Allosaccharopolyspora coralli: one gene and its partner. The protein of the gene in region 1 binds, or shares a complex with, the protein of each later gene. Links are inferred from orthologs where the notes say so. Each region holds a gene or a part of one and is shown on either strand. Other genes may lie near its edges.

Region 1 (5,248 bases):
GTTGCGCGCGCGGCCGGTTGAAGCTCGCGAAACTTCTGGGGCACCTACGGAACCCGAGTGCGGATGCGAACGTCCCAGATGACGCGATGGCCGAGCATCGACGGGAGGGACGATGAGTGGCGACGAACGGCGTGCGGACCCGCCGCCGGTAGGGCCGCCGTGGACCCCCGAGGTACTGGCGGATTTCCACGCCGGCGCGTTGGACGCCGACACGACGGACAGGATCCGGCCGCTCGTCCTCGCCGACCCCGAAGCCCGCGAGGTGCTCGCGGCACTCGACGCGGCCGATGCCGAGCTGGGCGAGTTCGGCGAACTGACCCGCGACGGCGGGGCAGCCGACACCAGGGCAGCGGGCGACGTGGCGCAGATGGGAATCCCCACAGACGTGGCCGCACGGCTCGACGAGGCACTCGAGCACGAACTGCACTCCCGGGCTCAGTACCAGGCTTCGGTCACCGAGCTGCCCACGCGTCCCGCCCCGGCGCAACCGGTCCGGCAACCCGACGGGCACGGCGCGCGGCCGGTCGACCTCGCTTCCCGCCGTCGTCGTCGTGCTGGATGGACCGCGGCACTGGCCACCGCCGCCGCTGCCGTACTCGGGGTCGCGATCCTCGGTCCGATGCTCACCGGCGGTGACGACACGTCCCAGCAGGCGGGTGAGGCACCTCCGCCGAGCGGCTCCCCGTCCGGTCCGCCACCGCTGGCGTTGCAGGGTGGCGAGGCGAGGTTGACGCCCGGCCAGTTCTCCGAGGTCATGCGCTCGGACCAGCTCGGGGCGCTCACCGAACCCGAGCGACTGCTCGGCTGTCTACAGGCCAACGGCGTCGACAGCGGAACACCGATCGGTGCGCGCAGCGTCACACTCGACGGCACGCCCGCGCAGCTGTTGATCCTGCCCGCCGGCGCGATCGGACAGTTCCGCCTGCTCACCGTCGGGGTCGACTGCGGACCGGGCAATCCGGCCACGATCTCGGACACCACGTTCGGCAGCTGAGACGCCGCGCACCCCCTTCCGGCAGGAGTTCCGGCCCGACACCAGCACGACCACTCGCCTGGTGGCAGGCCTCACCGCACGGCATGCGGGGTCACTCACGAACGGCCGTACCGAGGCGGGAACAGACCCGCATAGGATCGTGTTGAGCGGGGTGTAGACAGCGCACACCCACGCTCGGGGCATACACCAGCCCGAGGGCAGCCCCGAGTGGCGATGTGCGACGACCCCGCACTCTTCGGTGCACGGACTATGGAAGGGGCGCGGTGAGCAGCGACGTCCGAAACGTGATCATCGTGGGCTCCGGTCCCGCCGGCTACACCGCAGCGGTGTACGCGGCACGGGCCGAGCTCGAACCGCTCGTCTTCGAAGGGACCCAGTTCGGCGGCGCCCTGATGACGACGACCGACGTGGAGAACTACCCGGGCTTCCGCGAGGGCGTCATGGGCCCCGACCTGATGGAGCAGATGCGCTCCCAGGCGGACCGATTCGGTGCCGAGCTGCGGGCCGAGGACGTCGAGGAGATTCAACTCGACGGCGACGTCAAGCTCGTTCGCGCCAACGGAACCGAGTACCGCGCGAAGGCCGTCATCCTCGCGATGGGAGCCGCCGCCCGCTACGTCGGAGTTCCCGGCGAGGAACGACTGCTCGGCCGCGGTGTGTCGGCGTGCGCGACCTGCGACGGGTTCTTCTTCCGCGACCAGGACATCGCGGTCGTCGGCGGCGGTGACTCGGCGATGGAGGAGGCCACCTTCCTCACCCGCTTCGCCAAGTCGGTGACGATCATCCACCGTCGTGAGGAGTTCCGCGCATCCAAGATCATGCTCGAGCGCGCTCGCGCCAACGACAAGATCAAGTGGCAGCTGAACTCCACGGTCACCGAGGTGCTCGGTGACGGCACGGTGTCGTCGCTGCGGCTCGAGGACACGGTCACCGGCGAGGAGTCCGAGCTGCCGGTGGCGGGCATGTTCGTCGCCATCGGCCACGACCCGCGCAGCGAAACCGTCAAGGGTCAGGTCGAACTCGACGACGAGGGCTACGTGCTCGTGCAGCAGCCGACCACGCACACCGGCGTTCCCGGCGTGTTCGCCGCGGGTGACCTCGTCGACAAGACCTACCGTCAGGCCGTCACCGCCGCCGGTTCCGGTTGCGCGGCGGCGATCGACGCCGAACGGTGGCTCGCCGAGCAGGAGTCCACCGGGGTCGCCGAGGTCGCGGCCGAGCACGTGGGCGGCGGGTACGGACCGGCCGCCACCGCGGCGGCACACTGACCACCGCGTCAGTCACGCCGCAACGAGCACGACGGCGGCACCGACCGACAGCGACACACAGCGCCCGTCAACCACAGGGCCACCGAGAGGGAGATGACATGGCAGGCAACACCGAGACCGTCGACGCCGACTCGTTCGAGGCGAAGGTCCTCAACAGCGACAAGCCCGTCCTGGTGGACTTCTGGGCGACCTGGTGCGGTCCGTGCAAGATGGTCGCGCCGGTGCTCGAGGAGATCGCGGGCGAGCACGGTGACAAGCTCTCCGTCGTCAAGCTCGACATCGACCAGAACCCGAGCATCATGCGGGACTACCAGGTCATGTCGGTTCCGACGCTGCTGCTGTTCAACAAGGGCGAGGCGGTCAAGCAGATCGTCGGCGCCAAGCCGAAGGCGGCGCTGCTCAGCGACCTCGACGAGTACCTCTGAGCGTGCATTTGAACTGTCTTTTGTGCCCGTAGGGCACGGTCATACGTGCCCAGCCGGGGCACGGTGAGGGGTTCCGGCGTTTGGAGTTCGTGCCTCGCAAGGCAGGGGTTCTCGCCGCGTACACCTGGTACTCAAGAGGACCCCAACGCCGCGAGGGGCGAACTGGGGCGGCGGTACCGGACCACCCACCCAGGTTCCACAACGCCCTCTGAGCAAGGGCTTCCCCGCGCGGCGGTCACGGTGCGCGTCCGGGCGTGCCCCGGCGTGTGAGCAGTGACTCCGTATCGGCGGTACCGGCTAACGCGGCCCCGCCGTCCTGTCGATGAAGACAGTGACGGCGGGGCCGTCGGCCTGAGAGGGCATCCGGGTACTTGGGGAGGTGGTCCGGTACCGCCGCCCACGTTCCACAATGCGCTCTGAGTAGCAGTCGATCCCGCCTCCGGTGACCCGCACCGCTGCTGATCCGTGAGGTGTCGGTGACGCGGTGTGGGCGGTCCGCGTGGCCCTTGGCGAAAGGTCGTCGGGCGCAAGGCACAATGAGCAGCGCGGCGTGCCGGATTCCACGCGTTTCCGGCAGGTGGCGCACGAACCGGGGGAGACCGAACATCCTTCGCGCCGGTCCACCGGCGCCCGAGCCGAGCGAGGAGTGCATGCAGCAACTCCACCGGGGTGACATGGGTCCGGCCGTCGCCGAGATCAAGAACACTCTGGCTGCGCTGGGTCTCCTGCCCGCAGCCAACGGCCGTCCGGGTCCCGCCACGTTCGACCGGGCCGTGGAGCACGCGGTCCGGGTCTTCCAGCAGCAACGCGGCCTCATCACCGACGGCGTGGTCGGTTCCGCGACCTACCGAGCGCTGACCGACGCACGGTGGAGGCTCGGCGACCGCTCGCTGACGTACCTGGTCACCCGGCCCGTCAGCGGCGACGACGTGTTCGCGCTGCAGGAGCGGCTGCTGGAACTGGGCTACGACGCCGGTCGCCCGGACGGCATCTTCGGTCGTCAGACCGAGCACGCGCTGCGCAGCTTCCAGCGCGACTACGGGCTCAACGCCGACGGCATCTGCGGGCCGGCGACGCTGCGGGCGCTCAAGCAGCTCGCACCGAAGGTCCGCGGCGGACGACCCGTCTACCTGCGGGAGCAGGAGAAGGTCCGCAACGCCGGTCCTCGACTGCGCGGGAAACGCATCGTGATCGACCCCGGCCACGGGGGTACCGATCGCGGCATCGTCGTCGGCGGGGTCTCCGAGGCCGACCTGGCGTGGGACTTCGCGCGCCGCCTCGAAGGCCGGATGGTCGCCACCGGCATGGAGGCGCTGATCTCGCGCGGCCCGAACGCCTGCCCGCACGAGATCGACCGGGCGAACTTCGCCAACGAGGCCGGCGCCGACCTGTTCCTGTCCCTGCACATGGACGCGAACACCGCCCCCGGTGCGCAAGGGCTGGCGAGCTTTCACTTCGGCACCGGCAACGGCACGACCTCGACCGTCGGGGAAGCGCTCGCGGGTTTCCTGCAACGCGAGATCGTGGCCCGCACGGGCCTGCGGGACTGCCGCACGCACCCGAAGACCTGGGAGGTCCTGCGGTTGACGCGGATGCCCGCGGTGCGCCTCGAACTGGGCTACCTGACGAATCCGGACGACCGCGGGCGACTGCTCGACCCCGCGTTCCGGGACGTCATCGCCGAGGCGTTGCTGGTTGGGGTGAAGCGGCTGTACCTGCTCGGCAAGGACGATCAGCCGACCGGCACGTTCACCTTCGACGACCTGCTGCGCCACGAGCTCGCCCGCGCCGAGGGTGCCTGAGAAGGCATTGTGGAACTGAGGTCGGTGGTCCGGTACCGCCGTCCCGGAGCCCCCCCCCACCCTGTCGAGGCCGGTCACGTATGACCGTGCCCTACGGGCACAACCGCCAGTTCCTCAATGCACCTGAGCGGGACTCGCCCACCGAGGGCTGCGTGCTTGACCGGCCTCGCACGGTCGTCGACGATCACGACGACCGTGCGCCGAGCGAAACCGGGGACACCATGGCCTTGCCGAAGGTGGCGTTGGAAGAGCACTTCCTCGACCCGGCGAGTGCGCAGCGCATCCTGGACGACCCCGACGAGCTGGCGCGGGTCTCCGCAGGTGGCGGCGTGATGCCCGAGTACTACGAGCCGATCATGCACCGGCTCGCGGAATTCGACGGCGACCGGCTCGCCACCATGGACGCGCACGGCGTCGAACGCGCGATCCTGTCCCTCACCGCACCCGGCGTGCAGGTCCTCACCGACACCGACGCCGCCGTGAGCACCGCCCGGTCGCTGAACGACCTGCTCGCCGACCAGGTCCGGCGTCGTCCCGACCGGTTCTCCGGCTTCGCCGCCGTGCCCCTCCAGGATCCGGCCGCCGCCGCGAGCGAACTGCGCCGTTGCGTCCGCGACCTCGGCTTCGTCGGCGTCATGGTCAACGGCTACACCAACGACACCGCTCCCGGCACCGGGCGCTACTACGACGAACCCGGCTTCGAGGTGTTCTGGAAGGAAGCCACCGAGCTCGGCGTCCCGGTGTATCTGCATCCGCGCC
Region 2 (5,159 bases), 2.2 Mb from region 1 along the record:
TGACGACCGAATCATGGATCACTTCGGGGCCTCCTGAGGCCGCCCGATACGTCGATGACGCAACGGGTAGCTGAATGGTGAACGAACAGCGAGTGACAACCGCGGATTGGGTGATCCGAACGGGATCTTTGCGAACAAGACCGTGGCATCAACCAGAAATCTGTCGGATGTGCTCGAGAAGCTCGGGCACATAGGGCGCCTACCGACTAAGACAGCCCTTCAGATTCTCAGCTCTTACTCAGGCTGCTCTAGCTGATTTCTCAGGTTGGTTCCGTAGGAAACCGTACCGAAAGTTGCCGATCCGGCGATCCCGACTTCGACATGAATCACGTCAGCCATACGCGGTGGAGTGATAGGAGAACGGTTCCCGATGGCCGCCAGTGTGGTCGTGAGGACCACGGTCCAGCCGGAGCCGCGTGTCGGCGCAGTACAAGAACGGCGCCGATCAGTGGTGCGACGGCCAAGGTCAGCGCGAGCCAGGAACTCAGATCCGCTAGCTCCTCCGCGGCCGTCCGGTTAGGCGCGACGCACGCCCCATGGGAGTCCACCTCGCAGAGCGGAGTTCCGTCATGGCGATCGTGTGCGGGCTCGCTCGGCTGAGACTCGGGGACTGCTGCCTCGGGTGGGGCGCTCGGCGCCTGAGGCTGGGCACTGACGCCCGTGTCCTCGACCGCAATACGGGACACGGTCGCCGTGTAGGCCGGCTGGATCACGCTCGAGAGCAGGCCAAAATGGACGAAAACGAAACCAAGCAGCAAGAAAGGTAGCGCGACCAGCCCCCATCTCCGGCATGGTCGCGCGATCGCTTTCTGCACGAGCAACATGCTATACGTGAATGCGAGGACAAGCGAACGCATCTGTTGCCGTCTCACGCCATCGGATGGTCGCTGCGGACGGTCGACGAAACGTAACGCGTCGGGAACGTGAACGTCCGTTTGAGTAGCCTTGGCACGGTGGTATGGCCGTTCCTGTGTAGACCTCGATTGACCTGTACTAGCCACTCTAGTAGCTGGACCGACTATCGATCGGGGCGGGTACGAGTGACTCTCATTACAGGACTATTATCGTCGATAGGGACATTGGGTTCGGTAGCTGAGGTGGATCATGAATGGATGCAGGTCATCTCGGCAGCGCTATGGTCGTCCTGGTCGGCAGTGGCGGCGCTGCGTCTGGAGGATCGGGTTCTGCTGTGGCGGTGTACCGGCGGACTAACCTGACGGTGCGCCACTCCGCGGCGCACCGGGTGATTGAAGCTCCCACCGTTGCTGGCGCCGGTGCGCACGCGACGGATGATCAGGTCGCGCGTCGAGGTTGCCCTGCTACCGGTACTTGACCAACCTGCAGGGCGCCATCGAACGTCGACACCCGCCTCGTGGTCGCCGCTGAGGCCCGCAACCCGGCAACGGCAACGACTGCACCGTCTATCGCGAGTCCGGCACCGAGCGTGCCCTGGCCGGACGATCGGTAATGGCCGACAGCGGCAACCAGGCAACACCGGCGTGCCGACGGCCTCTGACCGCCTGGCAGGAAGAGCGCATCACCCACCGCACAGTTCGGGCACGGGACAAACACGCCTTGGCCGGAATGAAGCGCTGGAAGATCCTGCGCGACTACCGACGCGTGGCCGACACGCTGGCCGGCACGGGGTAACCGGTAGTACACGCCGAAAAGTCAACGCTCAGCTCTGTTTTGCCAGTTCAGAGACGTGGTTGAGTGGCCTTGCGCTCGTGGATGTGGGGTGCTCCCCGGCCTCGGCGTTCGCTAAGACGGACTTCACATCGCCGTTCAGGTCGAGGGAGTGGACGTCCTCGGGTGTAGCCGGCGGGGCCGGAGCCCACGATGATCACGTTTCGGACGTCGTCGCCGGTCACTGGGTGGTTTCCTTTCCGCCCACGAGCTCGGTCAGGAGCTGTTGCACGCGCGTGTCGATGTCGTCGCGGATGACGCGGACGGTCTTGAGGGGCTGACCGGCGGGATCGTCGAGGTGCCAGTCGAGGTAGCGCTTGCCGGGAAAGACCGGGCATGCGTCGCCGCAGCCCATGGTGATGACGACATCGGCGGCTTCGACTGACTCGTAGGTCAGGGGCTTGGGGAACTCCTCGGTGAGGTCCAGGCCGATTTCGTCCATGGCGGTGACCACCGCTGGGTTGATGGTCTCGGCCGGTGCGGAGCCGGCGGAGCGGACGGTGACTGTGCCTTGGGCACGGTGGGCCAGCAGCGCGGCGGCCATTTGCGAGCGTCCGGCGTTGTGCACGCAGACGAACAGAACTTCGGGGGCAGCGGACACGAGGTCTCCTTGGTTCTTCGCGGTGGCGGTCAGCCGCTCATGGGCCAAGCGTGTCGCGAGTGTGGCGAGGTAGGTATGCACCCGCGCCGTGGCGTTGAGCGTGGTGTAGGACTCGGTGACCACGGCGCGGATATTGGGTGTAGATCGGCGGCGGTTCGGTTGAGGAGTTCGGCTAACTGGGGATTCCTCAGCCGATGTTCCTCGGTGTCGTGGCGGTGGCTAGGTGGTTGGTCGGGCATGGTCGGCCTCCGAGGAGGTGGGGGTGAACCAGCGGCGGGCGGCCAGAGACACGTAGACGAGCCCGACGAGGACGGGGACCTCGATGAGGGGGCCGACGACGCCGGCGAGGGCTTGGCCGCTGGTGACGCCGAAGGTGGCGACGGCCACGGCGATGGCCAGTTCGAAGTTGTTGCCGGCGGCGGTGAATGCCAGCGTTGTCGACCGCTCGTACGACATCCGTAGGCCCTTGCCGAGGGCGAAGGTGCCCGCCCACATGATCACGAAGTAGATCAGCAGCGGCAGCGCGATACGGGCCACGTCGAGAGGCTGGCTGGTGATCGCCTCGCCCTGCAGGGAGAACAGCACGACGATGGTGAACAGCAGCCCGTACGGCGCGATCGGGCCGATCTTGGGCAGGAACCGCGTCTCGTACCATTGGCGGCCCTTGGCGCGCTCGCCGAACCGGCGGGACAGATAGCCTGCGATCAGGGGGATGCCGAGGAAGATCAGCACGGATTGGGCGATCTGCCACGCGGAGACGTCGAGTCCGACTTGGGGCAGGCCGAGCCAGCCGGGGAGCACGTTGAGGTAGAACCAGCCCAGCCCGGCGAAGGCCAGGACCTGGAACACGGAGTTCAGTGCCACGAGCACGGCGGCGGCCTCACGGTCGCCGCAGGCCAGGTCGTTCCAGATGATGACCATGGCAATGCAGCGGGCCAGCCCGACGATGATCAGCCCGGTGCGGTACTCCGGCAGGTCGGGCAGGAAGGTCCAGGCCAGTGCGAACATGACCGCCGGGCCGGCGATCCAGTTGATCAGCAGTGAGGACACCAGCAGGCGTTTGTCGCTGGTGACGGTGTCCAGCCGGTCGTAGCGGACCTTGGCAAGGACCGGATACATCATCACCAGCAGCCCGATGAAGATCGGCAGTGACACTCCGGAGACCACGTGCAGCGAGTTCAACGCGGTGTTCAGCCCGGGGATGAACCGGCCCGCCAGCAGCCCGAGCACCATGGCCGCCCCGATCCACACCGGCAAGAACCGGTCCAGCACCGACAGGCGCTGGACCACTGTGGTTGCCGGTTCTTCCACCGTGTTGGTCACTGCGGCACCTTTCACTCGTGGTCGTTATCGGCGAGGCGGACACACTCCGCTCGCCGTTACTTCTTGCAAGTCAACTCGCGCCGTGCCCGACGTTGTACTGCGATCCGGCGGTGCCAGCGTCATGGCAGATCACCGCAACGAAGATCGCCGGTCAGGCCGTCATGGGCGTGACCGGGGCGGGGCCCAGCACCGACGTCAACTGCTGCAACGTTTCCGGCAGCACCCGGTAGTAGATCCAGGTACCGCGCCGCTCACCGGTGATGATCCCGGCCTCACGCAGCACCTTGAGATGATGCGAGATCGTCGGCCCGGACAGCTCAAAAGCCCCGGTCAGATCGCACACGCACGCCTCCCCGCCGGCGTGGGCGGCGATCAACGACAGCAGCCGCAGCCGCACCGGATCACCCAAAGCTTTGAACACCGCCGACAGGTCCCCGGCCTGCTCGGCCGACAGCGGCTCCCCCGTCGTCGGCGAGCAGCACCACCGCTGCGGGCCCTGCGCTTGATTCGACATAGCTCTATCTTGACAGTCATCAATGCAGTGGGCAACTCGCCGTGCGGCGGGGCACAGGTCACCGGCGGGGCATCATCCGCCGGTGACGAGCGCGCTCAGCTGCTCCACGCCGACCGGGGCTGTGGCGGTGAAGGGCAGCACGGCGGTGCGTGGGGCGTGTTCGGTGGCCACCTCGGTGAGGTAGCGCCGTTCAGAACCGACCCGAGCCACCAGCAACGGGTCTGTCGGGCCGGCAGCGGTCAGGCTCTGGTTGACCACCCACCCGTAGGGCTTGATGCCGGCGCGGGCCAGATCGGCTTGCAGAGCCGCCGCCTCGTGCACCGGCGTGGCCTCCGGCAGGGTCACCAGCAGAATGCGGGTGAAGTCTGGGTCGGTCAGCCGGTTGAGTAGTTCGACGGCCTCGGCTGGTGGTTCCTGCCTGGTTTGCTGTGCCAATTGCCGTTGGTAGCTGCGGGAGGCGTCCAGCAGCAGCAGCGTATGCCCGGTCGGAGCGGTGTCGACGACGACGAACCGGTCGGCGGCTGCGGCCACAGTGCGGGCGAAGGCATGAAAGACCGCGATCTCCTCCGTGCAGGGGGACCGCAGGTCCTCGAGGAGCAGCCGTCGCCCCTCGTCGTCGAGGTGGGCCCCGGCCTCGGCCAGCACCGAGTCGGTGTAGGCGGCCGTCTCGGCGGCCGGATCGATCCGGGTGATCTCCAGGTTCTCGACCTCCGGGCCGATCGCCGACGCCACGTGGGCGGCCGGGTCGGTGGTGGTCAGCGTGACCGGATGGCCTCGGCGAGCCAGCGCGACGGCGAGGGCCGCGGCGACGGTGGTCTTGCCGACCCCGCCCTTGCCCATGGTCATGACCAAGCCGCGACCGCTTGCTGCGATCTCGTCGACCTGCTCCGCCAATCCCGTGCTGTCACCGTCCACCACCGGGTTGACCTCCCCCGTGTTGGGCTCGGCCAGCAGTGGCGGATCGAGCATGTCGCGCAGACCCGAGATGCCCATCGGCAGGCTCGGCAGCAGCGGCACGCGGTCGACGTCGGCGAT

The links.
Region 2: the proteins of trxA (region 1) and GIY23_RS12330 are in contact, whole or in part, in an NMR structure (PDB 2IPA), measured with the Bacillus subtilis proteins. The link is inferred for Allosaccharopolyspora coralli from one-to-one orthologs.

Annotation. Positions count from the first base shown.
Region 1 is NZ_CP045929.1:4,816,846-4,822,093, forward strand. What follows is about bases 1,086-4,023. They hold trxA (thioredoxin), read left to right. Parts: upstream 1,086-2,360; coding sequence 2,361-2,687; downstream 2,688-4,023. Other genes in these bases: trxB (thioredoxin-disulfide reductase), read left to right, coding at 1,258-2,262; GIY23_RS22485 (N-acetylmuramoyl-L-alanine amidase), read left to right, coding at 3,338-4,023. Also shown: RNA polymerase sigma factor SigM, read left to right, coding at 1-116; GIY23_RS22470 (hypothetical protein), read left to right, coding at 113-994; more of GIY23_RS22485, read left to right, coding at 4,024-4,489; GIY23_RS22490 (amidohydrolase family protein), read left to right, coding at 4,570-5,248. UniProt on the Bacillus subtilis protein: Participates in various redox reactions through the reversible oxidation of its active center dithiol to a disulfide and catalyzes dithiol-disulfide exchange reactions.
Region 2 is NZ_CP045929.1:2,595,830-2,600,988, reverse strand. Bases 640-3,488 are described here. They hold GIY23_RS12330 (arsenate reductase ArsC), read right to left. Parts: upstream 2,411-3,488; coding sequence 1,868-2,410; downstream 640-1,867. Other genes in these bases: arsB (ACR3 family arsenite efflux transporter), read right to left, coding at 2,507-3,488; GIY23_RS12335 (hypothetical protein), read left to right, coding at 1,468-1,650. Outside these bases: 2,3-diaminopropionate biosynthesis protein SbnA, read right to left, coding at 1-22; more of arsB, read right to left, coding at 3,489-3,610; GIY23_RS12320 (ArsR/SmtB family transcription factor), read right to left, coding at 3,762-4,124; GIY23_RS12315 (ArsA-related P-loop ATPase), read right to left, coding at 4,197-5,159. UniProt on the Bacillus subtilis protein: Catalyzes the reduction of arsenate [As(V)] to arsenite [As(III)]. In vitro, can dephosphorylate para-nitrophenyl phosphate (pNPP).